One region of the Arthrobacter sp. B3I9 genome, then DNA from elsewhere that is predicted to be linked to it. Evidence: predicted binding sites of a transcription regulator. Region 1 holds the regulator's gene; each other region holds the start of a gene.
What was found. Region 1 encodes HrcA, which represses chaperone genes, less so after heat shock. Its sites were predicted from a motif close to TTNGCACTCGNNNNNNNCGAGTGCNAA; they were not measured.
Positions count from the first base shown of each region.

Region 2: a site for HrcA is predicted at 4,524-4,550, ahead of groL (chaperonin GroEL). Genes of this name have one in related genera too.
Region 3: a site for HrcA is predicted at 4,222-4,248, ahead of QFZ65_RS06470 (FmdB family zinc ribbon protein). Genes of this name have one in related genera too.

Region 1 is NZ_JAUSYO010000001.1:2,219,637-2,227,141, reverse strand. Features, by position in the region: gene QFZ65_RS10470 (PhoH family protein) at 1-193, opposite strand, end outside; gene QFZ65_RS10465 (GerMN domain-containing protein) at 624-1,535, shown strand; gene QFZ65_RS10460 (16S rRNA (uracil(1498)-N(3))-methyltransferase) at 1,701-2,483, opposite strand; gene dnaJ (molecular chaperone DnaJ) at 2,486-3,613, opposite strand; gene hrcA (heat-inducible transcriptional repressor HrcA) at 3,712-4,725, opposite strand; gene QFZ65_RS10445 (DUF3097 domain-containing protein) at 4,941-5,792, shown strand; gene QFZ65_RS10440 (DUF4870 domain-containing protein) at 5,909-6,328, shown strand; gene hemW (radical SAM family heme chaperone HemW) at 6,355-7,505, opposite strand, start outside.
Region 2 is NZ_JAUSYO010000001.1:3,723,653-3,731,157, reverse strand. Features, by position in the region: gene QFZ65_RS17250 (siderophore-interacting protein) at 1-818, opposite strand, end outside; gene QFZ65_RS17245 (uracil-DNA glycosylase) at 854-1,717, opposite strand; gene QFZ65_RS17240 (DUF3263 domain-containing protein) at 1,802-2,119, shown strand; gene QFZ65_RS17235 (LytR C-terminal domain-containing protein) at 2,200-2,829, shown strand; gene QFZ65_RS17230 (cold-shock protein) at 2,878-3,081, shown strand; gene QFZ65_RS17225 (ABC transporter substrate-binding protein) at 3,081-4,415, shown strand; gene groL (chaperonin GroEL) at 4,731-6,368, shown strand; gene QFZ65_RS17215 (ribonuclease HI family protein) at 6,536-7,505, shown strand, end outside.
Region 3 is NZ_JAUSYO010000001.1:1,360,743-1,368,247, forward strand. Features, by position in the region: gene QFZ65_RS06460 (DUF4011 domain-containing protein) at 1-2,815, shown strand, start outside; gene QFZ65_RS06465 (Flp pilus assembly protein CpaB) at 2,927-3,544, opposite strand; gene QFZ65_RS06470 (FmdB family zinc ribbon protein) at 3,880-4,137, opposite strand; gene QFZ65_RS06475 (5-formyltetrahydrofolate cyclo-ligase) at 4,273-4,911, opposite strand; gene galU (UTP--glucose-1-phosphate uridylyltransferase GalU) at 5,022-5,939, shown strand; gene QFZ65_RS06485 (GNAT family N-acetyltransferase) at 5,945-6,571, shown strand; gene QFZ65_RS06490 (hypothetical protein) at 6,683-7,505, shown strand, end outside.

The sequences.
Region 1 (7,505 bases):
GGAAGTCCACGGCCGGGAACTGGGACTCGATATAGCGCAGGGCTTCGTCATGACTGCCGAGGGACTGGACCATCTGGTCGGAGTTGTCGAACAGGACCACCTCCGTCCGCAAACCTGGGAGGGAGTGTGGGAATTCGCCTGCGGTGCGCGCTCCGGCGCTGATCCGGGCCTTACCGTTCGCTGCTTCAGTCATGGTGGTGGCCCGCAGGCCTCTGGTCCCCTTCAGTCGGAAAATAACGTGTCCCCCCGGTCCGGGACCGACGGCGGTCCTCGCCTTGCGGTCCCGGTTTTCGGGGGTCCTTCCATCTTACGCCAGCACAGGCCCGCACGACGCGGCCGAAGCCCCTGACGGACGTCTCCACCGGTCTGCGGCCGCCTTCAGTTTCCGTCACAAGGTATCAACTTCGTATCGGCCTCATATCGTTCCCGTTGCAGTTCCGCCGGGCAGGCCCAAACCCCGGTGCAGCATGCGGACCATATGCCATGCTGGGAATCGGCCACCCGGCGGGACGATTTCCCGGCGGGACGGCTGACCATGGCGGGGGCTGGTCGTTAGTTACGGAGCAGGAAAGGAATCAGCCATCAAGCAGCGTGGAACCAGTTCGAAGCCGGCAGGCGGGCGCATGCGTCCCGGCGCGCTGCTGGTGATGCTGCCTGCGGCGCTGGTCCTTTCCGGCTGCGTTGCGGCGCCGCAGCCCGGCATCACCAGCTCGAACACCGCCTCGCAGCTCCAGGCCGGCACGGCCACACCGGGCGCCCCGACCACGAGCGCTCCCCTGGAAACCACTCAGGCCTCAAACAAGGCTCCCGTGTACTGGATCGGCCGGAGCAACGAAAACATGTTCCTCTACCGCGAGTTCCGCGACGTTCCGGAACAGGACAACCCGGTCACCCGCGCCCTCCACGTCATGATGTCCGAGAAGCCGCTCGATCCGGACTTTTTCACGCCCTGGCAGAATCCCAAAAAGCTCGCAACGTCTATCTCGGGCAAGAACGTCATCACGGTGGACCTTTCGGATGACGCCTTCAACAGCAACGTGGACGCGGCGATGGCAGAACGCGCAATCCAGCAGCTTGTCTATACCGCAACGGCAGCCGGTGCCAGCGCGGGGCTGATCGACGCCGGGCAGCAGGTGCAGGTGGTGGTCCTCGTTGACGGCCACACCGACTACGTCGCGTTCAACCATGTCCGCCTTGGTGCCCCGACCTCCCGCAGCTCCGGCATGGTGGCCCCGGTGTGGATCGTGGACCCCCAGGAAGCTGCCTCCCTCGATGACGGTGCGGTCAAGATCAGCGGCCGGAGCATTGTCCCCGGCGGAAAGCTCCGCTGGGAGATCCTGCGGATCGACGGGACCGTCAAGACCAGCTACCAGAACGGGACCGCAACCGCGTCAGCCGATGCGCCGCAATCCGGATTCTTCAGCCTCCAGGTAAACCTCGGTCCGGGGAACTACGAGGTCAGGGTGTCCCAGGTCAAGGATGACGACCCCTCAGAGGAACTCAACGTCGACACCCGCGGCTTCACGGTCAAGTAGCCCGCCCCCGCCACCAGCATCGATTGCTCCGTAACGGCCCTTTTGAACGCTCAAAAGGGCCGTTTGGGCCCACGCCGGCAGGGTTCCCTGGCCGAGCTTGCGAGGCGAGGAGGCCGGTGGGGAGCACTGGATTGGGTTTGGGCCGGTGGGGAGCAATGGATTGAATTACCAGCGTCCCAGGATATCGCTGGCCAGCACGGTCGCGGCCGGCCCGGCGGTGGATGAGCGCAGCACATGATGCCCGAGGAGGGCGGTCACTGCCCCAGCGTCGCACAGCCTCGTCACTTCGCGGGGGCTGATGCCGCCCTCCGGGCCGACGATCAGCAGCACCTCCCGGCCCGTTGGTTCCGCAGGCGGCTCGGCCCAGGCCGTCGCATGCCAGGATTCGAGCACCTGCCGGAGCGGGCGCACGGCGTCCTCGTGCAGGATGACGGCGAGATCTGCCGCGGCGACGGCCGCCTGCAACCCGGCGCCGTCGACGGCGGGACGCACTTCCGGAATCCAAGCGCGGCGGGCCTGCTTGGCCGCCGCCGCAACCACGGACTGCCACTTGGCATGGGCCTTTGCCGCCCGTTCGGCCTTCCAGCGGACGATCGAGCGTTCCGCCTGCCAGGGGACGACGGCGTCGATACCCAGCTCCGTGACGGTCTCGGCGGCCAGTTCGTCCCGGTCGCCCTTCGCAAGGGCCTGCACCAGGACCAGCCGGATGTCCGGCCGCGGTTCAACGCTCAGCTGTGCGCACTCCACGGTCAGCTCACCGGGGGCCACGGCGGTCACTGAACCGGTCAGCCGCTTGCCCGCCCCGTCGGCGATATCAACCATCTCGCCCGCGGCAAGCCGCTTGACCGTCACTGCATGGCGGGCCTCGGGGCCGTCCAGGACGAACATGGAACCGGGGGCCTGCTGGTCCAGGGTTCCCGGGGCGGTGAAGAAGACCGGGTTACTCACCGCTACAGGTTACCGAGACGGTCCCGGAGCTTGGCGAAGACCCCGCCGCTGGCAGCCAGCTTGCCTTCGCTGAACTGCTCGCCGCGCAGTTTCGCCAGCTGCCGGAGCAGGTCCTCCTGGGCGGCGTCGAGCTTGGCCGGAGTTTCCACCTGCAGGTGGACCTTAAGATCCCCGCGGCCGTAACCGCGCAGATGCGTGACACCGAGCCCGCGCAGGGTGATGACCTCGCCCGACTGGGTGCCGGCCTTGACGTCGATCTCCTGCGGGCCGTCGAAGGTCTCGAGGCTCAGTTCGGTGCCGAGCGCCGCGGCGGTCATCGGGATGTTCAGGCTGGCGTGCAGGTCGTCGCCGTCGCGCATGTAGGTGGCGTCGGTGTTGACCCTGATCTCCACGTACAGATCGCCGGCGGGACCGCCCGCCGGGCCCGCCTCGCCCTGGCCCGAGAGCTGGATGCGGGTGCCGGTGGCGACGCCGGCGGGAACCTTGACGGTCAGGGTCCGGCGGCTGCGGATCCGGCCCTGGCCGGAGCACTCGTTGCAGGGATCCTTGATCACGGTGCCGAAGCCTTCGCAGCTGCCGCAGGGCGCCGTGGTCATGACCTGGCCCAGGATGGACCGGACGGCCCGCTGGACCTGGCCGCTGCCGCCGCAGATGTCGCAGCGCTCCGGGTGTGAGCCCGGCTGGCAGCAGGAGCCTGCACACGTGGGGCACGTGACCGCGGTGTCCACTTCGAGTTTCTTGTTGACGCCGAACACGGCGTCGCGGAGGTCGATCCGGACGCTGATCAGCGCGTCCTGCCCGCGGCGCACGCGTGAAGCCGGACCGGCCTGGCCGCCGGCGCCGAAGAACGTGTCGAAGATGTCCTGGAACGCGAAGCCCTGGCCCGCGTAGCTGCCGCCGCCGAAGCCGTTGTCGGTGCCGTTCTCGTTACCCGTGGTGTCGTAGACCCGCCGCTTCTGCGGGTCGGAGAGCACCTCGTATGCGTGGGTGACGGCCTTGAAGCGCTCCGAAGCGTCGCTGCCGGGGTTCACGTCCGGGTGCAACGTCCGGGCAAGCTTGCGGTAAGCCTTCTTGATCTCTTCCCCGGTTGCTTCGCGGGAGACTCCAAGAACGTCGTAGTGGCTGCTCAAAGTTCGTATCTCTTCCTTTTTGTACTGCCGGTGGGGCACTGCCTGTTGGGGCAAAGAAGTCCGGTCAACAGCGGTGCGTTGGCTTGCTGCGTGGACGGTCAGGGCCCGAGGATCCTCGATAGGTAGCGGGCCACCGCGCGGACGGCGGCCATGGTGGTCGGATAGTCCATCCGGGTCGGACCCAGCACGCCGACCTTCGCGGTGGCGTCCGGGCCGTAGCCGGTGGCCACCACGGACGCCTCGGCGAGGCCGTCGTAGGGGTTCTCCCGGCCGATGCTGACGGTCACGCCGCGCGGGTCCGCCGCCATGTCACTGAGGAGGCGGAGCATGACCACCTGCTCTTCGAGCGCTTCCAGCACAGGGCCGATGCTCAGCGGGAAGTCGACGTTGGAGCGTGCGAGGTTGGCCGTGCCGGCCATGACCATGCGCTCTTCGCGGCTGCTCGTGGCCAGGGCCTCGAGGCCCCTCGCCAGCGCCTGCGCGGCCGTGCGGCGTGCCGGCGGGCAGCCGGCGATCACGGACTGCAGCGACTGCGGGAGCTCGGTCAGCGGGGTTCCGGACAGGCCTGCCAGGAACCAGCTGCGCAGCTCCGCTACGGCGTCGTCCGGAAGGTCCTGGCCGACGTCGATGACCCGCTGCTCCACCTTGCCGGTGTCCGCAATCAGGACCACCAGTACCTTGCGTGGTGCGAGCAGGACGAATTCGATGTGCCGCACCCGGGCGCGGCTCAGATGCGGGTACTGCACGACGGCGACCTGGTTGGTCAGCTGCGACAGGAGCCGCACGGTCCGGTCCAGTACGTCGTCGAGGTCATCGGAACCTTCGAGCAGCGCCTGGATGGCCCGGCGTTCCGCCGGCGAGAGGGGCTTGACGGCGGAAATCTGGTCCACGAAGAGCCGGTAGCCCTTGTCCGTGGGAATCCTGCCGGCACTGGTGTGCGGGGCAGTGATCAGGCCTTCGTCTTCCAGGGCCGCCATATCGTTGCGGATGGTGGCGCTGGACACGCCAAGGTGGTGCCGTTCCACGAGGGCTTTGGAGCCGACGGGTTCACGGGAATGGACATAGTCCTCCACGATGGCGCGCAATACTTCCAGTTTGCGTGGTTCGCTCACGCTCCACCTCCTATCGGCTCTCCCGCATGCGGTGCCGCCCATGGTCAGCACTGCTGGTCAGCACTGCTGGTTAGCACTCGACATGCCTAAGTGCTAACCAGTCTAATATGAGTCACCGCGTTGTTAGCATTGGATTCGCCCCGGCGTTGTCCCGGGGCGGGTGTTCTCGGGCACAGCCCGCCGTGTTCCTCCAAACGCAAAGCAGTGTGTAACAGATGTCGTACCAGAACTGGGGACCGCAGGACCTGTCCGCCCCCGCCAAGGCCCAGCTGCCCGAAGTGCCGGTGGAACGCGGCATGGTGCTTGAGGACGTGCAGTCCGGCTGGGTGGGTGCCGTGACCCGGGTTGAAAAGTCGGGCGGCATGCACGTGGTGGCTCTGGAGGACCGCCGGGGCAAGTCCCGGTCCTTCCGGCTCGGCTTCGGATTCCTGCTGGAGGGCCAGCCGGTCCGGCTGATGCCTCCCGCTCCCCGGCCGGCGCAGGGCACGGCCGGAGCCGGCCGCACTGCGTCCGGCTCGGTCCGCGTCGCGGGCCAGCGCGCGCAGGTGGCCAAGGCCAGCCGCATCTGGGTGGAGGGCAAGCACGACGCCGAACTGGTGGAAAAGGTCTGGGGAGACGACCTCAGGGTGGAAGGCATCGTCGTCGAGCCGTTGCACGGGATCGATGACCTCTCCGCCGCCGTCGCGGCCTTCCGCCCCGGACCAGGACGTCGCCTCGGCGTCCTGGTGGACCATCTGGTCCCGGATTCCAAGGAATCCAGGATTGCCGACGCCGTGATGGCGTCCCCCGGCGCGGCCGGGAACGTCCTGATCGTCGGCCACCCGTACGTGGACGTCTGGCAGGCCATCCGCCCCGCTGTCCTGGGCATCGAGCAATGGCCGGTGATTCCCCGCGGAACGGATTGGAAGACCGGCATCCTGACGGCCTTCGGCTGGCCGCACAGCACCAAGGAGGATATCGGCCTGGGCTGGCAGAAGCTCCTCGGGGCCGTCCGGAGCTACGCGGATCTGGAGGCGTCCCTGCTGGGACGCGTGGAAGAGGTCATCGATTTCCTCACGGCTCCCTGAGGTCCGATCCTCGATTCGGCATCCAAGCAAGTATTCTGGGAACGGCGGTGCGCATCCTGCGTGGCCCCCGAACCTCCAGGTAACAACGCATCACAGCAATCCGAAGGACGAGAACCGTGGCAGATGACGCACGCGAACACACGGGCAACCAGGCCGGCCATGGCCAGCCCCCGTACCATGGCGTTCCCGCCAATGCGCTGCCCCTGACGGCCAGCGAGGACCGGCAGTGGGCCACGCTGGCGCACTTCGGCGGCATCCTCGGCTGCGTGCCTTCGCTGCTCATCTACCTGATCTTCAAGGACCGCGGCCCCTTCACCGCGCAGGAGTCCAAGGAAGCCCTCAACTTCACGCTGCCGCCGACGATCGCCGCCGTGGTCGCGAACCTGCTGGTCTTCGTACCGGTGGTGGGAAACATCTTCGCGGTCCTCGCGACGCTGATCTGGATAGCGGTCACCTGCTTCTCGGTCGCCGCGGGCATCCACGTCAACCGCGGCCAGCCGCACCGCTACGACTTCAACCTGCGCTGGATTAAATAGCCAGCTCAGTCCGGCCGGGCGCCAGCTCAGTCCGGCAGGATCCGCCGGACCACGGCATCGGCGAGCAGCCTGCCCTTGAGGGTGAGCACCAGCCGGCCCTTGAAGGCTGCCGCCGGTTCGACCAGGCCGTCGGCGATCAGCCCGGCCACGGCGTGCCTGCCGGTATCCCCCGCGCCGCCCAGGCTGCCGATCTCGAGCCCGGTGTTCAGCCGCGCCTCGAGCATGATGCGCTCGACGTTGCGGGTCTCGGAATCGAGGATTTCCCGGCCGGCGGCGGGTGAAAGCCCCGCCCCGAGCCGGCTTGCGTAGGCCGTCGGGTGCTTGACGTTCCACCAGCGGACGCCGCCCACATGGGAGTGTGCCCCGGGGCCGATCCCCCACCAGTCATCACCGCGCCAGTAGGCGAGGTTGTGGCGGCAGGCCTGCGCCGAGGTGCGGGCCCAGTTGCTGACCTCGTACCAGCCGAGCCCGGCGGCCGAGATGAGCTGGTCGGCGAGTTCGTATTTGGCGGCGTGGTCGTCGTCGTCGATCTCCGGCACCTGGCCGCGGCGGATCTGGGCGGCGAGCTTCGTGCCTTCCTCCACGATCAGTGCGTAGGCGCTGATGTGGTCCGGGCCGTAGGACAACGCCGTCTCCAGCGAGTAGCGCCAGTCCTCGAGCGATTCCCCGGGCGTTCCGTAGATCAGGTCCAGGCTGACCGCCAGGCCTGCGTCCCGGGCCCACTGCACCACCTGCGGCACGCGGCTGGGGGTGTGGGTCCGGTCCAGAACCTTCAGCACGTGCGGGACAGCCGACTGCATGCCGAACGAGACACGGGTGAACCCGGCGTCGGCGAGCAGCTGCAGGGATTCTGGCGTGACAGAGTCAGGGTTGGCCTCGGTGGTGACCTCGGCGCCGGGCGCGAGGCCCCACGCGGCGATGGCGGCGGTCAGAATGCGCGCCAGGTCCTCGGCGGGCAGCAGCGTGGGCGTTCCGCCGCCGAAGAAGACCGTGCCCAGCGGACGCGGCGGCAGGCCGCTCTCGGCCAGGGCCCGGACGGCGAAGTCAACCTCGGCGATGGCCGTGCTGGCGTAGGCGTCCTGCGAGGCCCCTCCGCCGAGCTCGGTCGCGGTATAGGTGTTGAAATCGCAGTAGCCGCACCGCACCGCGCAGAACGGAATGTGCACGTAGAGCTCGA
Region 2 (7,505 bases), 1.5 Mb from region 1:
TTTTTCTCGGCCTGGAAGTCGTCCTCCACACGGCCCCTGGCCCAGTAGCCGGAGAGTGACACCTGGCCGCGTTCCAGCCCGCGCTGCGCATAAAAAACATCCCGCAGGGCTTTCATGTAGCCGCGCTCACCGTGGGCGAAGACCTGGACGCGGCCGTCAAGCCACTCGGAGTCCCGCACGGCGTCGATCAGCACGTCGCTGCCGCCTGCCGGCGTGCCGCGGCGGAAGAGCCACCGAAGCTGGACGCCGGCCGGCGCGGCGATGGCCTGGATGTCGGCCTCGCTGTCCACCTCCAGGAAGGCCAGGCCGCGGGCATGCTGCGGCAGTGCCTCGACCACGGCTCCGATCGCCGGCAGGGCGGATTCGTCACCGGCGAAGAGGTACCAGTCGGCCGCAGGGTCGGGGTTGTGGCCGCCGCCGGGGCCGGTGACCACGAGGCTGTCGCCGGGCTGTGCGCGGGCTGCCCATGGGCCGGCAAGGCCTTCGTCGCCGTGGACCACGAAGTCGATCGCGAGTTCCCCGGCAGCCTCGTCCACCCAGCGGACCGTGTAGGTGCGGGTGTGCGGCCATTGCTCGCGCGGCATGGTCTCGCGGATGGTCCACAGGTCCAGCGGTTCCGGGTACTCGATGCCGGGCTGCGGGAACGCGATCTTGACGTATCGGTCCACAAAGTCGTTGTTGACATACGCGTCAAAGCCCGGTCCGCCCGCGACGATGCGGACCATGTGCGCGGACAGCAGTTCGCGGCGCAACACGGTGAGGTTGATCTGTGGGCGCGATTTTCGGCTGGCGGAGGTGGCGGCGGGAATTGCGGTCATGCCTCAAGCCTAGCCAACCACCCTGCTAACTCGCCCTATAAACCGGCCCTGCCGGCCATCCCTGGTCCTGAAATTCCTTGCGGAAGCGGGGGCAGCTCCCAATCAACCGTGCCGTTTCCCTGGGCCTGCAACAGGGCGTTGGCCCGGCTGAAGGGACGAGAACCGAAGAACCCCCGTGCGGCCGAGAGCGGGCTGGGGTGCGCGCTGGCGACCACCGGGGTGGCCCCCAGCAGCGGGCGGACGCCCTCGGCATCCTTGCCCCAGAGGATCGCCACGAGGGGCGCCGGTCCGCCGGTTTCGGTGCCTCGGTTTACCACGGCTCCGATGGCGGCCGCCGTGATCGCCTCCCAGCCCTTGTTCCGGTGCGATCCTGCCGCCCCTGCCTGGACGCTGAGAACCCTGTTCAGCAGCAGGACTCCCTGCTCGGCCCACCGGCTGAGATCGCCATGGATCCGGGGCGGAAGCCCCAGATCGGCGTCGAGTTCCTTGTAGATGTTGGCGAGGCTCCGCGGAATGGGTCGGGTGCCGGGGTCCACGGCGAAGGACAGGCCGACGGCGTGGCCGGGCGTCGGGTAGGGGTCCTGGCCGACGATCAGGACCCGGACTCCGGCCAGGGGCTGGCGGAAGGCCCGCAGCAGATTGGACGGCCGCGGGAGAACCACGTGGCCGTTGGCGGACTCTGCGGCGAGGAATCCCAGTACTTCGCGCAGGTGTCCTTCCACGGGCGCCAACGCCTCCGCCCAGTCGGGAGCCACGAGCTCCGCCAGGGGCAGCCGCTCCAGCTCAGCGAACCCCAAGGGGTCGCCCGACGGCGGCTCCAGGGCGAACAGCGCACCCGGGTCCGAGTGGCGGGTACCGGGGCGGTCCCAGGGGCAAATCGAAGGAAGGCACGGTTCCATTCTGGCAGGGCGCCAAATGACAAGGCTGTTATTCGCCCGTAACATGGGACTGACCTTTGTCCGGATCCAGCCAGGGAGTGTGTCGTGGCCGAAGCAGCGCAAGAGCACCTTTCGACGCCGGAATCTTTCGCGGGGGAGGCCGCCAGCAGCCCGCCCCTCAGCGGCCGGGACCAGCAGATGCTGGCTTTGGAGCGGCAGTGGTGGAAGTACGCCGGCGCCAAGGAACAAGCCATCCGTGAGCTCTTCGACCTCTCCGCGACGCACTACTACCAGATCCTGAATGCGCTCATCGATACCGAGGCTGCGCTGGCCCACGATCCCATGCTGGTGAAGAGATTGCGTAGACTACGTACGTCACGCCAACGTGCCCGCACTGCCCGCCGCCTGGGCTCAGATGCGTAAAACGCCAGCCTGACGCGCGGTCTCTCCGCGGACAGGGCTCAGGCAACTCGTTAGAAATCAGCAAGGACGTCGTTTTCACCATGACCAAATACGCGCGGGATGAATTTGACCGGGTCCCGGAGATCCCCACCCGACAGGGTGTTCACCGGGCGGCCGCCGAATCCCGACGCCGCAGCCTGGGCCCGGTGCTGGCAGCCGGCGCCGTGGCACTGGTCATCGGTTTGGTGGCCTTCCTGTTCCTGCCCAAGCTTGGCTTCAACTCGGCCGGCAGCTCCTCGGCCGTCACGGCGGTACAGCCGGCCAGCCCCGCCGCTTCTGCAGTGCCCAGCGCCAGCGGCGCCGCCCCGGCCGGCGAGTCGCAGGCCGCACAATCCGTCGGGGCAACACCGTCCGGCGTGCCGTCGCCCACGGCCTCCCCGGAGGGCGGGGACGCCGTGGACAGGACGCAACCCGTCGCGATCTACAATGCCGCCGGCACGGCAGGACTCGCGAGCAAGGTGGGCGCTACCGTCACTTCCGACGGCTGGACCCTTGGCCCGGTGGGCAACTGGGGCGGCGCGCGGCAAACAAGCTCGGTGATCTTCTATAACGGACCGGACCAGGAGGGAAACGCGAAGGCACTTTCTTCCCTGCTCGGCATCCCCTCCGTCGTGGACACCGCCGAGTTCAACATGCCGCTCGTCGTCGTCCTCGGCCCCGGCTTCCAGTAGCCGTCCCGGTTACGCCTGAACAACTAGCAACCTGAAAGTGTGGGCACCATGGCCTTGGGAACCGTCAAGTGGTTCAACGCCGAAAAAGGCTACGGCTTCATCACCGTGGACGATTCGGGCGATGACGTCTTCGTGCACTGGTCGGCCATCGTGGGCGAAGGCTACCGGGCGCTCGACGAAGGGCAACGCGTGGAGCTGGAAGTAGGCGAAGGCGAGAAGGGCCCCCAGGCCGAGAGCGTCCGGCCGGCCTAGTGGCATTCCCCGCCGCGGCGACGCCGCAGAATCCCGCCGGACACAAGCCGGTTCGACGCCGGACTTCCGCCCTGCGGCCTGCTGGCGCGGTGGCGGCGGGCGCATCCGTGCTGCTGACGCTGACCGGCTGCCTGGGACCGGCCGGCGGCGCCCGGGTCGAACATGCCGAAGCCAGCGGTGACGGCACGCTCAGGATCGGCCTGATCCTGGACAACACCGGCAAGCAGGACTTCCTCAATGCGTCCCAGCTCGCGGCCGCGAAACTGGCCGTTCGGGAAATCAACGCCGCTGGCGGCCACAAAGGCAAGCCGGTCGAGCTGCTCCCGGAGTCCATCAGCAGCGACACTGCCGGCCAGGCCCGTGACCTCGCAGCCGCCAGGGCCGACGTCGTGATTGGGCCCACCGATTCCAGCCGCGCTCCGGCGGCCATCGACGTGCTGTCCAACGCCAGGATCGCCCTCATTTCCCCGGCCAACACTGCGAGCGGGCTGAGCACCTACGCCAGCGGCGGCTACTACTTCCGGACCGCCGCGGCCGACGTCGCCCAGGCTGCCGTCCTTGTCAAGCTCGCCCGGGAGGGCAGCGCCAAAACACTGGCCATCGTGCACGAGGAAGGCGGCTACGGCGCAGGCCTGGCCGCAGCAGTCGGTGCAGCGGCCAAAGAAGACGGCCTCGGGCCGGTCACAGCGGCGGAATTCACGCCGGGCCAGGCGCACCAGGCTGCCGCGGCCGTCAAGGCGGCGGCCCCGGACGCCGTCGTGCTCATCGCCCGAGCGGGTGCGCAAGGCGCCATCGCGGAGCTCCACAACGCCGGCATGGCGGGACCAAAGCTCATCCTCAGTGACGGCGCGGTGAACGACTACGGCTCCGGCCTCGGGTCCGGAGCCCTCGAGGGGGCACGCGGGATCCTGCCCGGCGTCTTTCCGTCGGCCGAGTTCCAGGGCGGGCTGGTCTCCGTTGATCCGGGCCTGAAAGACATGACCTTCGCTGCGGAAACCTATGACGCCGTCAATCTGGCCGCCATCGCGGCGGCCGCGGCGGAGGACGACGCCGGCACGTCCATCGTGGCCCGCCTCATTGCCGTTTCCGGCGGGCAACCGCAGAGCGCAGGCGGAGCGCCGCCAGCAGGGGATGCGGCGGCGTGCACGTCATATCAGACCTGCCTTGACGTGCTAAGGGCAGGCAAGCGCCCCGACTATGACGGCCAATCCGGACCGATCAACTTCAACTCCAACGGCGACGTCTCGTCGGCCAACTACATGGTGTTCAGCTTCGGCGCGGATAACCAGGCCACGATGAGTGGCAGCGAAACCGCCAGCAGCGGCGCCGGCTGATCGCCACGAGCGAATTCTGGCGCAACAGAAGGCACTGAAGGAGCCGAAACGGGCCGGAACCGGGTCTTCACTGGTTGCACTCTCCCCGGGGGAGTGCTAATTATTGACTTAGCACTCCCGCGTACCGACTGCTAAAACGACGCCCGGTCCACCGGTTGCGAAGTCAGGTGATCGGGCCGGGAGCGAAAGAAATACCTGGCTGGGTGAGATCCCGGGCCTGGCGGCGTACAGAGGCTGGCAGGTGTTGGATCGTCCGTCGCGGGCACTGCAGCCGGGTTCATTCTTAACGACTGTCCCGAAAGGACTACTGCCGTTATGGCCAAGATCATTGCATTTGATGAAGAGGCACGCCGCGGTCTTGAGCGGGGCCTGAACATCCTCGCCGACGCCGTCAAGGTCACCCTCGGCCCGCGTGGACGCAACGTCGTCCTCGAAAAGAAGTGGGGCGCCCCCACGATCACCAACGATGGTGTTTCCATCGCCAAGGAGATCGAGCTGGACGATCCTTACGAGAAGATCGGCGCCGAGCTGGTCAAGGAAGTTGCCAAGAAGACGGACGACGTCGCCGGCGACGGAACCACCACCGCCACCGTGCTGGCACAGGCCCTGGTCAAGGAAGGCCTGCGCAACGTCGCTGCCGGAGCTGACCCGCTGTCCCTCAAGCGCGGCATCGAGAAGGCTGTCGAAGCCGTCACCCGCGAACTCCTGGCTTCCGCCAAGGAAATCGAGACGAAGGAAGAGATTGCCGCCACCGCGTCCATCTCCGCCGGTGACAATGAGATTGGCGCCCTGATTGCCGAAGCCCTCGACAAGGTGGGCAAGGAAGGCGTCATCACGGTCGAGGAGTCCAACACCTTCGGCCTGGAACTCGAGCTCACCGAGGGCATGCGCTTCGACAAGGGCTACATCTCCGCTTACTTCGTCACCGACGCTGAGCGCCAGGAGACGGTCCTTGAGGACCCGTACATCCTGATCGTCAACTCCAAGATCTCCAGCGTCAAGGAACTGGTTGCTGTCCTCGAAAAGGTCATGCAGTCCAACAAGCCGCTGCTGATCATTGCCGAAGACATCGAGGGCGAAGCCCTTGCCACACTGATCGTGAACAAGATCCGTGGCACGTTCAAGTCCGTAGCCGTCAAGGCTCCCGGCTTCGGCGACCGCCGCAAGGCACAGCTCGCGGACATCGCCATCCTCAGCGGTGGCCAGGTCATCTCCGAGGAAGTCGGCCTCAAGCTCGAGACCGCCGGCCTCGAACTCCTGGGCCGCGCCCGCAAGGTCGTTGTCACTAAGGATGAGACCACCATCGTCGAGGGTGCAGGCGACGCCGACCAGATCGCTGGCCGCGTTTCCCAGATCCGTGCCGAGATCGAGAACTCCGATTCCGACTACGACCGCGAGAAGCTGCAGGAACGCCTGGCCAAGCTGGCCGGTGGCGTTGCAGTCATCAAGGCCGGTGCCGCAACCGAAGTCGAGCTCAAGGAACGCAAGCACCGCATTGAGGACGCAGTCCGCAACGCCAAGGCTGCTGTTGAAGAGGGCATCGTCGCCGGCGGTGGCGTTGCCCTGATCCAGGCCGGTGCCAAGGCATTCGCCAACCTGCAGCTCGACGGCGACGAAGCAACCGGTGCGAACATCGTCCGTGTTGCCATCGACGCCCCGCTGAAGCAGATCGCCTTCAACGCCGGCCTCGAGCCGGGCGTTGTGGTCGACAAGGTCCGCGGCCTGCCCGCAGGCCACGGCCTGAACGCAGCATCCGGCGAATACGTCGACCTGCTGGCTGCCGGCATCAACGACCCGGTCAAGGTGACCCGCTCTGCGCTGCAGAACGCGGCTTCCATTGCCGGCCTGTTCCTCACCACCGAGGCCGTTGTGGCCGACAAGCCGGAGAAGAACGCTCCGGCCATGGGCGGCGGCGACGACATGGGCGGCATGGGCGGCATGGGCGGCTTCTAACCACCCGCTCGCGCCCGCTGACCTCAGGTCAGCGGGCGACGCGTAGTTTCACAACGACGCATAGTTCACGACGGCGGTCTCACCTTGGGGTGGGGCCGCCGTCGGCGTTATCCGACCGCCGTCCGGCAGGCACTATCCTGCCAGGCACAGTCTGGCAGGATAGTGCAGTGACGATTACAGCAGCAGCCGACGGTTCGGCTTTAGGAAATCCCGGCCCGGCCGGATGGGCCTGGTATGTGAACGACGACTGCTGGCGGGCCGGCGGATGGCCGCACGGCACCAACAACCAGGGTGAGCTGATGGCGGTGCTCGACCTGTTCCGGGCCACCGCCCACCTCGTTGGCGAGGACCTGCACATCCTCTGTGACAGCCAGTACGTCATCAACTCGGTCACAAAGTGGATGCCCGGCTGGAAGCGGAAGGGCTGGCGCAAGTCGGACGGCAAGCCCGTGCTGAACGTCGAACTGCTCAAGGAAATTGACCAGGAACTCCGCGGCCGCAAGTACACGTTCGAGTGGGTGCGCGGCCACGCCGGGCATGAGCTCAACGAGGCCGCCGACGAGCGCGCCCGGGCCGCGGCCACTGCCTACCAGCAAGGCGTCGCCGTCCGCCAGGGACCCGGCTTCGGCTCGAGCGCCGAGAGCTCCTGCGAGGCAGCACACCCGGCCGGCGCGCCCGCGTCCCCGGCGGGGGCCGCAGCACCACCCATGGCGCCGCCGCGGATAGGCCAACAAGAGTTCTTCGGCGACGCCGGAGGGTTCGACGAACCGGACCTCTTCAGTGTGCTCGAGGAGGAGTCCACGCCGGCGCCGGGCATGGACGCCAGCCCGGAGGCCATCGTCGAAGCGCTCGAACGTGAGCTCCTGCGCCCGGACACCCGGGCAGACCTGGGACGGACCGGCGTCTTGCTGCATCCGGACTTCACCGAGATCGGAGCCTCGGGCCGGATCTGGACCCGGGACGCGATGATGATGGAGCTGGAGCAGAGCCCCGAAGGCCCGACGGATCTGGAGCTGCTGGGCGCCGACCGGCTGGGGGACAGCACCGTTCTGTTGACTTACCGCAGCTACGCCCGCTCCGGAACCACCCTGCGCAGCTCCCTGTGGGTGCGTGAAGGTGCCCAGTGGCGGCTGCGGT
Region 3 (7,505 bases), 860 kb from region 1:
GCTGGGCAGTTTCAGCCGTGCCTCCACCACCAGCCCCTGGCACGGAGCACGGCTGCTGACCCGGAAGGAAACGCAGGAAGCACAGCAGGTCGCAGTGTCTGTGGCACAGAAGCTGCCGCTGCTGCGCGAGCGGATGAACGGCGTCGCTGATCATGCTGAAATCCGGCTCGGCAACACCTTTGCTGAATGGGGAGAGCAGATCGAACTCCTCGTCGCGGTGCGCGAAAGCCTCGACAAGTTCACCCCGGACATTTTCGACCGCCCGGTCCATGACCTCATTTCGGCGACCGCTACCTCCTCCTGGCGGCGGGAGCGGAACATCGAAATGCCGTCCATGCAACGTTCCCGCCTGCGCCGCGTCGCGAAGGAATACGTCCGCCCCGGCGTCCACATTGCTGACCTTCACAGTTCGCTGGTCCTCGTCCAGGAACAACGGGCCGCCTGGTCCGGCTATGCCACCACGCAGCGCCACCCTGCGGTCCCGTCCGGGCTGGCGGATATCTCGGCCCTTTACCGTGAAGTGGGCGCCGAGCTGTTCGAACTTGGATTGGCCGTGAAGTACACCGCTGACGGCGGTGAGCTCGCGTCCACACCCTACGAGGAACTCATGGCGCGGCTGGAACGACTGGTGTCCGACACCGGCACGCTCGAGACCCTTCCCGAGCGGACCCTGCTCGTGGAGAACATGCGTGAGCACGGCCTGGGCGAGCTGCTCGCCGACTTGGCCGAGCGCGAGGTGCCGGCGGAATCGGTGGCGGCCGAACTTGACCTCGCCTGGTGGCAGTCCGCCCTGGAGGCCATGATCAGCGGGGACGACTATCTCGCCATGTCCGACGGCGACGCGCTGCGCCAGTTGGAGGCCGAGTACCGCCTCGCCGACAACGCCCACATCGCCAGTGGCGCTGCCCGGCTTCGCTGGGCGCTTGCGGAGCGCTGGCGGGCGGCTATTGCGGAGAACCCGCGGCAGTCGGACCTGCTGCGCAGCCTCCTCAAAGACGGACGCGTGACGCTCTCGGCCTTGACCGGTCAGGCCCCGGAACTGCTCCCCAAGTTGGTGCCCGTCTGGTCCGTCAGCCCGTACCTGATGCCCGGACTGCTGCCGATCGAGCAGACGTTCGACGCCGTGGTCATCCTCGACGCCGAGGCGACCTCACTGCAGGCCGTGCTTCCGGCCATCGCACGCGCCCAGCAGGTCATCGCCTTCGGCGACGACCGGATCGCCAGCCCGCGGACCTTCACCGTCTCAGTGGAGCGGCTGGCCGCCGGCGAAAGCTCGCACCAGGGTGTTGAAAGCGCCTACAAGGCCCTCGCAGCCGTCCTGCCGGTCGCCAAGTTGCGCAACGTCTACCGGGCGGTGGACGAGGACCTTGTGCGCCAGCTGAGCAAAGCCTTCTACGACGGCGGGCTCCGCCGGCTTCCCGAGGGCCAGTCCGCCACCGGTCTGGACCGTGCACTGACCGTGGAATACCTGCCCGGCGGCACCGGACTGCCCAGCGCGGACCACGACGGGGTTGAGTCCGTCGTCGCCGAGGTGAACCGCGTCGTCGAGCTTGTCTTCGAACACGCGCGCCTCCGGCCCCGGACCTCCTTGGCCGTGGTCACCGGCAGCCTCCGCCATGCCGCGCGCATCGGCGAGAGCATCCGGCTGCAGCTGCCCAACTACCCGCTGCTTGCAAGCTTCTTCACCGCAGGCGATGAATCCTTCCGGGTGGTGGACCTCGAGCGTGCCCAGGGCCTGGTCCGCGACCATGTCATTTTCTCCCCGGGCTATGGACGCACCCCGCACGGGCGCGCCCTGCACAGCCTCGGCCCGCTCTCGGCGGAGGGCGGACGGGCCAAGTTCGCCCTGGCGATGACCCGGGCCCGCCGCTCCCTGCACGTCCTCACCTGCTTCCGGCCCGAGGATCTCGACGTGACCCGGCTGAGCCACGGAGCCGTCGACTTCTACGAACTGCTGGACCGGGAAATGACAGGAAACTCCGACCTCGGCAGCCCCGCCTCCCGGGCCGCCGCGAGCGAGCAGGCCCTGGGCGCCGATCCGCTGGTGGCCGATCTGGGAGACCGGCTCCGGGCCCGCGGTGCCCGTGTCTGGCACCAGTACGACGGCGTCCTGAACATGGTGGCCGCCGCCGATCCCCTGCACACGATCGGCCAGGACGACGCCGAGATTCCGCGTCCCGTGGCCATCGAATCCGACGGGACCGAACAGTACCTTCGGATGACGGTCCGGGAACGCAGCCGGCTCCGGCCCCAGCAGCTGGAGAGGCTGGGCTGGCGCTACCTGCCGCTGTGGACCATAGAGGTGTTCACCGACCCGTCGGCCTGTGCCGACCGGATCGGCGGCTACCTGGGCTTGGAAAAGCCTCCGGTGTCCAGCGGCCGACGGTCCTCGTCCGGATTCTTCGACGATGACGTGGAACATCTGGCCGTCAGTGATGCACAGGCCGCGGCGGCACAGGAAACCGAGGAGCCGGCTGCCCGCGCCCTTTCCTCGGAGCCAGACACCGCAGATTCCCCGGACGCAGCGCACCAGCAGGCGCCAGCAACAGGCAGCAAGGAGGCCGACGGCATGAGTGCGGACGGCGACAATCACGACAACGCCCCGGAACAGCACACCGGTGCGCAGGATGTTGCACAGGACGTTGCACAGGCACCTGAGCCTGCCGGGGTGCCGACGGCTGCCAGCAGCTCAGCGTCCGCCGGAGTGCTGCCGAACAAAGCGGCCGAGGACGACCCGCGCCGCTGGGGCGACCGGCCCGACAGCTACGACCACGACTCCTGGCTGCAGGAACAAAAGCCCCCGCACTGGGGCTAGGCGGAGCTTGGGGGAGCGGCCCGCCGGTGTCCTGATCGAACCGGCGGCCGCCTGACCCTAGGAGACCCGTTTGACGCGCCGGCCCAGCCGGGCGCCGCAGGACGTGTCGCCCTAGCCGGGCGCCGTTGGCCTGCCGGGCGCCGGGGCGACGAGGACGAAGAACAGCTTCCCCTGGGTGGATGAACCGGCCAGCCGACGGGACTGGTCCGCATCTGCCGCCACGACGATGAGGCCGTCCGTCTCCCCGTCCCCAAGCCACTGCGTACCTTTGCCGCCCTGCGTTGAGGTCCACAGCACGGGAACGGAGGCGGCCAGCACCTCGGACCTCGCGGGTTGCTCATAGCCGTCGCCGCCGGAGAGGACCACGTTGATCAGTTGACCGGGGGAGACCAGCTGGATGGAGGACGGGTCCGCCATCCGGAGCGGCACGGCTACCGAGCCCGGAGGATTTCCGGCCAGCAGGCCGGGGCCCAGGAGCTGGGAGTCCGAGATCAGCTGGCCCTGCCGCAGGGGTACGGCAAGCTGTTTTCCTTGAAGCGCTGTGGTGTCGCTGAAGCTGCCGCCGGGCAGCAGGCCGCGGGGAACGTTCAGGAGCGCCAGGTCGGCCGGGTCGAGGGTCTTGCCGGCAGCCAGATCGCGGGTCGCGGCGAGGGCGCCGACAGTATCGTCCGGTGCCGGTGTGAGTTGTTGGACCGTGATCCCGGCGGCAATGCACAGCAGTAGGGCCACTGCCAGCCGCCGGTTCCGGTTGAGCCAGCCCGTAAGGCGGCTTCTTCTCCGCACCCCGCCCGGACGGCGGGGCCGCGGCGGACCCACGGGGCTCTGTCCGTAGACCCTCTGGCCAGCGGAACGGCCCCGCGCACGGCGGGAGCTGGCGCGGAAGACTGCACTTATACGTTGTGCGCGTAGGGTCCTGCGCGGAGGACAAAACAATGCGACGGTGGCCATGCCGCCACGCTAGCTCCGGGCGCCACAGAGTCGCAGGTGGCGGTGAGGCTATGTGGAAAGCCGCAGTTCAGCACAGGGGCCCGGTGGTATGGGGCGCCCGCTGATCAGGGTTGGTCTCAGCTCGCGGCGGCAGGCGCGGGGGCAGCAGGAGCGGCCGGGGTCGACGCGGGAGCGGGCGCAACAGTGCTGCCCTTGGTGTCGCGGGAATCGGTCCGGTAGAAGCCGGAACCCTTGAAGACCACGCCGACGCTGTTGAACTTCTTGCGCAACGTGCCTTCGCACTCAGGGCAGGAGGTCAGGGAGCTGTCGGTGAAGGACTGCACGATCTCAAAGGCGTGGCTGCAATCCTTGCAGGCATATGCATACGTGGGCACTGGAAATCCTCCTCAGGTACAAACGAGAGGTCCCGTGCTGCCCGGTCCGGACCAGGCCGGGCTATCAACCGACGGGTTCCGGCCTTAGCAGTCGCAGGGCCTGAGTGCTAATTCTATCACCCCCGGTTCAGGGCCTTATAGCAGGCGGACGAACCCGCCGGGGGTCAGGGCGGACGGAACCCGGCGGTCGAAGGACTCCACGGGAATGCTGCCGGCGGGCAGCACCTCGCCGTCGTAGAGCACTGCGCTTGCGGGGATCGGCGGAAGCCGTCCGCCGTCGTCGGACGGTCCGGCAGGGGCCGGGAAGAGCGATTCGAGCGTCGCCAGAAACTTGTCGTAATAGCCGCCGCCCTGGCCGATCCGGTTGCCGGAGAAGTCGACGGCGGTGGCCGGCACAAAAATGCCGGCGGCGGACCGCATGATCTCCGGCCCGAAGTGTTCGCCGACGGGCTCCTGGATCGGGGCAAAGCGGCTGCGGACGAGCGTGGATTCCGGCGTCCAGTACACCCAGCTCAGGCTGATGCCCGGTTCGCACACCGGCAGCAGCACCCGGTGGCCGGCGCCATGCAGGGCCAAGAGCAGGGGGAGGGTGGGGGGCTCGGTGCCGACTCCCACGTAAGCCGCAAACGTTCCCGGGCGGCCGCCGGCGAGTCCGTTGGCCCACGCCAGGCCGTGCCGGGCTATCGCTGCACCGGCGGCGTCGAGCGCGTCCGGGGCAAGCGCGGCCCGCCGGGCACGGTGGCTCGCGCGGATCTCTTCCTTTGCTGCGTTCATGCCGCCGCCTTCCACCTGTTCCCGCTTCAACCGGAGTCGCGGCAGCATCCGCGCCCAACACCGGCCGTAGCTAATTACCGAATGTTTAGTACCTCCGTTAGATTAGTCGGGTGACTACACCCAACGCTTCCGTCCGCAAGGCCGTCATCCCCGCTGCGGGCCTCGGCACCAGGTTCCTTCCGGCCACCAAGGCCATGCCGAAGGAAATGCTTCCCGTCGTGGACAAGCCTGCCATCCAATACGTCGTCGAAGAGGCCGTCAACGTTGGTTTGAGCGACGTCCTGATGATCACCGGCCGCAACAAGCGCGCCCTCGAGGACCACTTCGACCGCGTCCCCACCCTCGAAGCCACGCTTGAAGCCAAGGGCGACACGGCCAAGCTGGAATCCATCCAGGCGGCGAGCAACCTCGGTGACATCCACTACGTGCGCCAGGGCGACCCCCTCGGCCTGGGCCACGCCGTCCTGCGCGCAAAGCAGCACGTGGGCTACGAACCGTTCGCTGTGCTGCTCGGTGATGACCTGATTGATGCCCGGGACGAGCTCCTGAGCACCATGATCGAAGTTCAGGCCAAGACCGGCGGTTCTGTTGTTGCACTGATCGAGGTGGATCCTTCCCAGATCAGCTCCTACGGTTGTGCGGACATCCGGGAAATCCAGGGCGAAGAGTACGTCCGCATCAACCAGCTGGTGGAAAAGCCCAACGCTGAGGACGCCCCGTCCAACCTTGCCGTCATCGGCCGATATGTTCTTCACCCGGCCGTCTTCGAGGTTCTGGAAGGCACAGAGCCCGGGCGCGGCGGCGAAATCCAGCTTACGGACGCCCTCCAGACGCTCGCCTCCGGCGAGGGCGAAGGCTACGGCGTGTACGGCGTCGTCTTCCGCGGCCGCCGCTACGACACTGGCGACAAGCTCAGCTACCTCAAGGCCTGCGTGCAGCTCGCCTGCGACAGCGAGGACCTCGGTCCCGGCCTGCGCGAATGGCTGCCCGAGTTCGCCTCCAGCCTCACCTCCAGCCTGATCAAGTAACACCCGTGGGGGGCAGCTTCAACTGGCCGGTTACGCTGGAATGCGGTGACATCCAGCTGCGCCCGATCCGTTACCGGGACCGCAAGGAATGGACGGATGTCCGTTCCCGGAACAGTGAGTGGCTCGCCCCCTGGGAGGCGTCCAACCCCCTTCCGGGCGGCGGCCTTCCCGACTACCGGCAGATGGTCCGCTCCCTCAAGGCCCAGGCGGCGCAAGCCTCCGCCCTGCCGTTCGTCATCACGGAGTGGACGCCGGGCTTCCGGGATCCGGTGATTGTCGGCCAACTGACTGTCTCTTCCATCGTGTGGGGTTCTGGCATGATGGCCACCCTCGGTTACTGGGTGGACCAGCAGCGGGCGGGCCGCGGGATTGCCCCCACGGCCGTGGCCTTGGCCACCGACCACTGCTTCGGCACGCTCGGGCTGCACCGGATGGAAATCAACATCCGGCCCGAGAATTCGGCGAGCCTCCGGGTGGTGGAGAAGCTGGGCTTCCGCGATGAGGGCTACCGGCCACGTTTCCTGCATATCAACGGGCAGTGGGCCGATCACCGGACTTTCGCGCTGACCTCCGAGGAAGTGCCTGAGGGTCTCCTGGCAAGGTGGCTGAAAACCCGTCCGGGCGGCCACTGAACCCTGCGGTGACCAGCCGCAACGATCCTCGGTCAAGTATTTGCCGGTTGCCTCGCGACACACCGGCGGCAATGCGGTCGCTCCGGCCGTGTTGCTCATACCGTTTTGAGTGTGGACTTCCCCCTTAGCAGCTCTGTGATCCTTGTCATTGCTGTTGCGCTCTGGATTGTCTGGGTCGCACCCTACGTGCTCCGGAACGGACGCCACCAGCTGCAGCCCGCGGGCGAGCACCTGGCGGATGTCGTTGACAATGCAGCAGCCGACCCGCAAGCCGGGAAGGTCATGATGATGACGCCCCAGCAGGAGAGACCCGTGAGCACTTCCCACAGCAGAGTCCCCGCCCTGAGCTCCACTCCTCCTGCCAGTGATCCAAGGCATGAAGAGGCCGGCCAGGTTTTCCGGATCCGGTACGGGCGCCTCGGGCTTGCGTTGGCCGGCTTGCTCTGCCTTATCACGGGTGTCGTCTCTGCCGCGCTGCGGCTCTTCGGGATCGGCTCCGGCTGGCTGCCCGTCGGGACCCTGCTCGCCGCTATCGGATCGGTCGCGTTGCTCCGGCGGCTTGCCGTGCGCGACCGCCGACGCAAAGTGAACGATGCCTTCAGGGCCGCAATGAGCGCACCCTCCAGTGCCCCGGCGGAATTCGCTCAGCAATCAGCGCCACGCGAGACTGAGCTGCGCCGTGAGAGCCCTCTCTTCGACGCCCAGGCCGTTGCTCCCACGACCGCCCCGGACCCGATGCCGAAACCACTCGCAGCCTGGGAACTCCGGGAAGCGGCGCTGGCGGAAGCGGTTGCGTCCGGCGATCTCGCGGCTCGCCTGGACCAGGGCACCGAACCTTCCGAGGGCGCCCCGTGGGAGCCGGTGGAGGTGCCCAAGCCCACGTATGTCGAAGCGGCAAAAGCTGAGCGTGCGGCCCCGGGGCCGCTGGACCTGC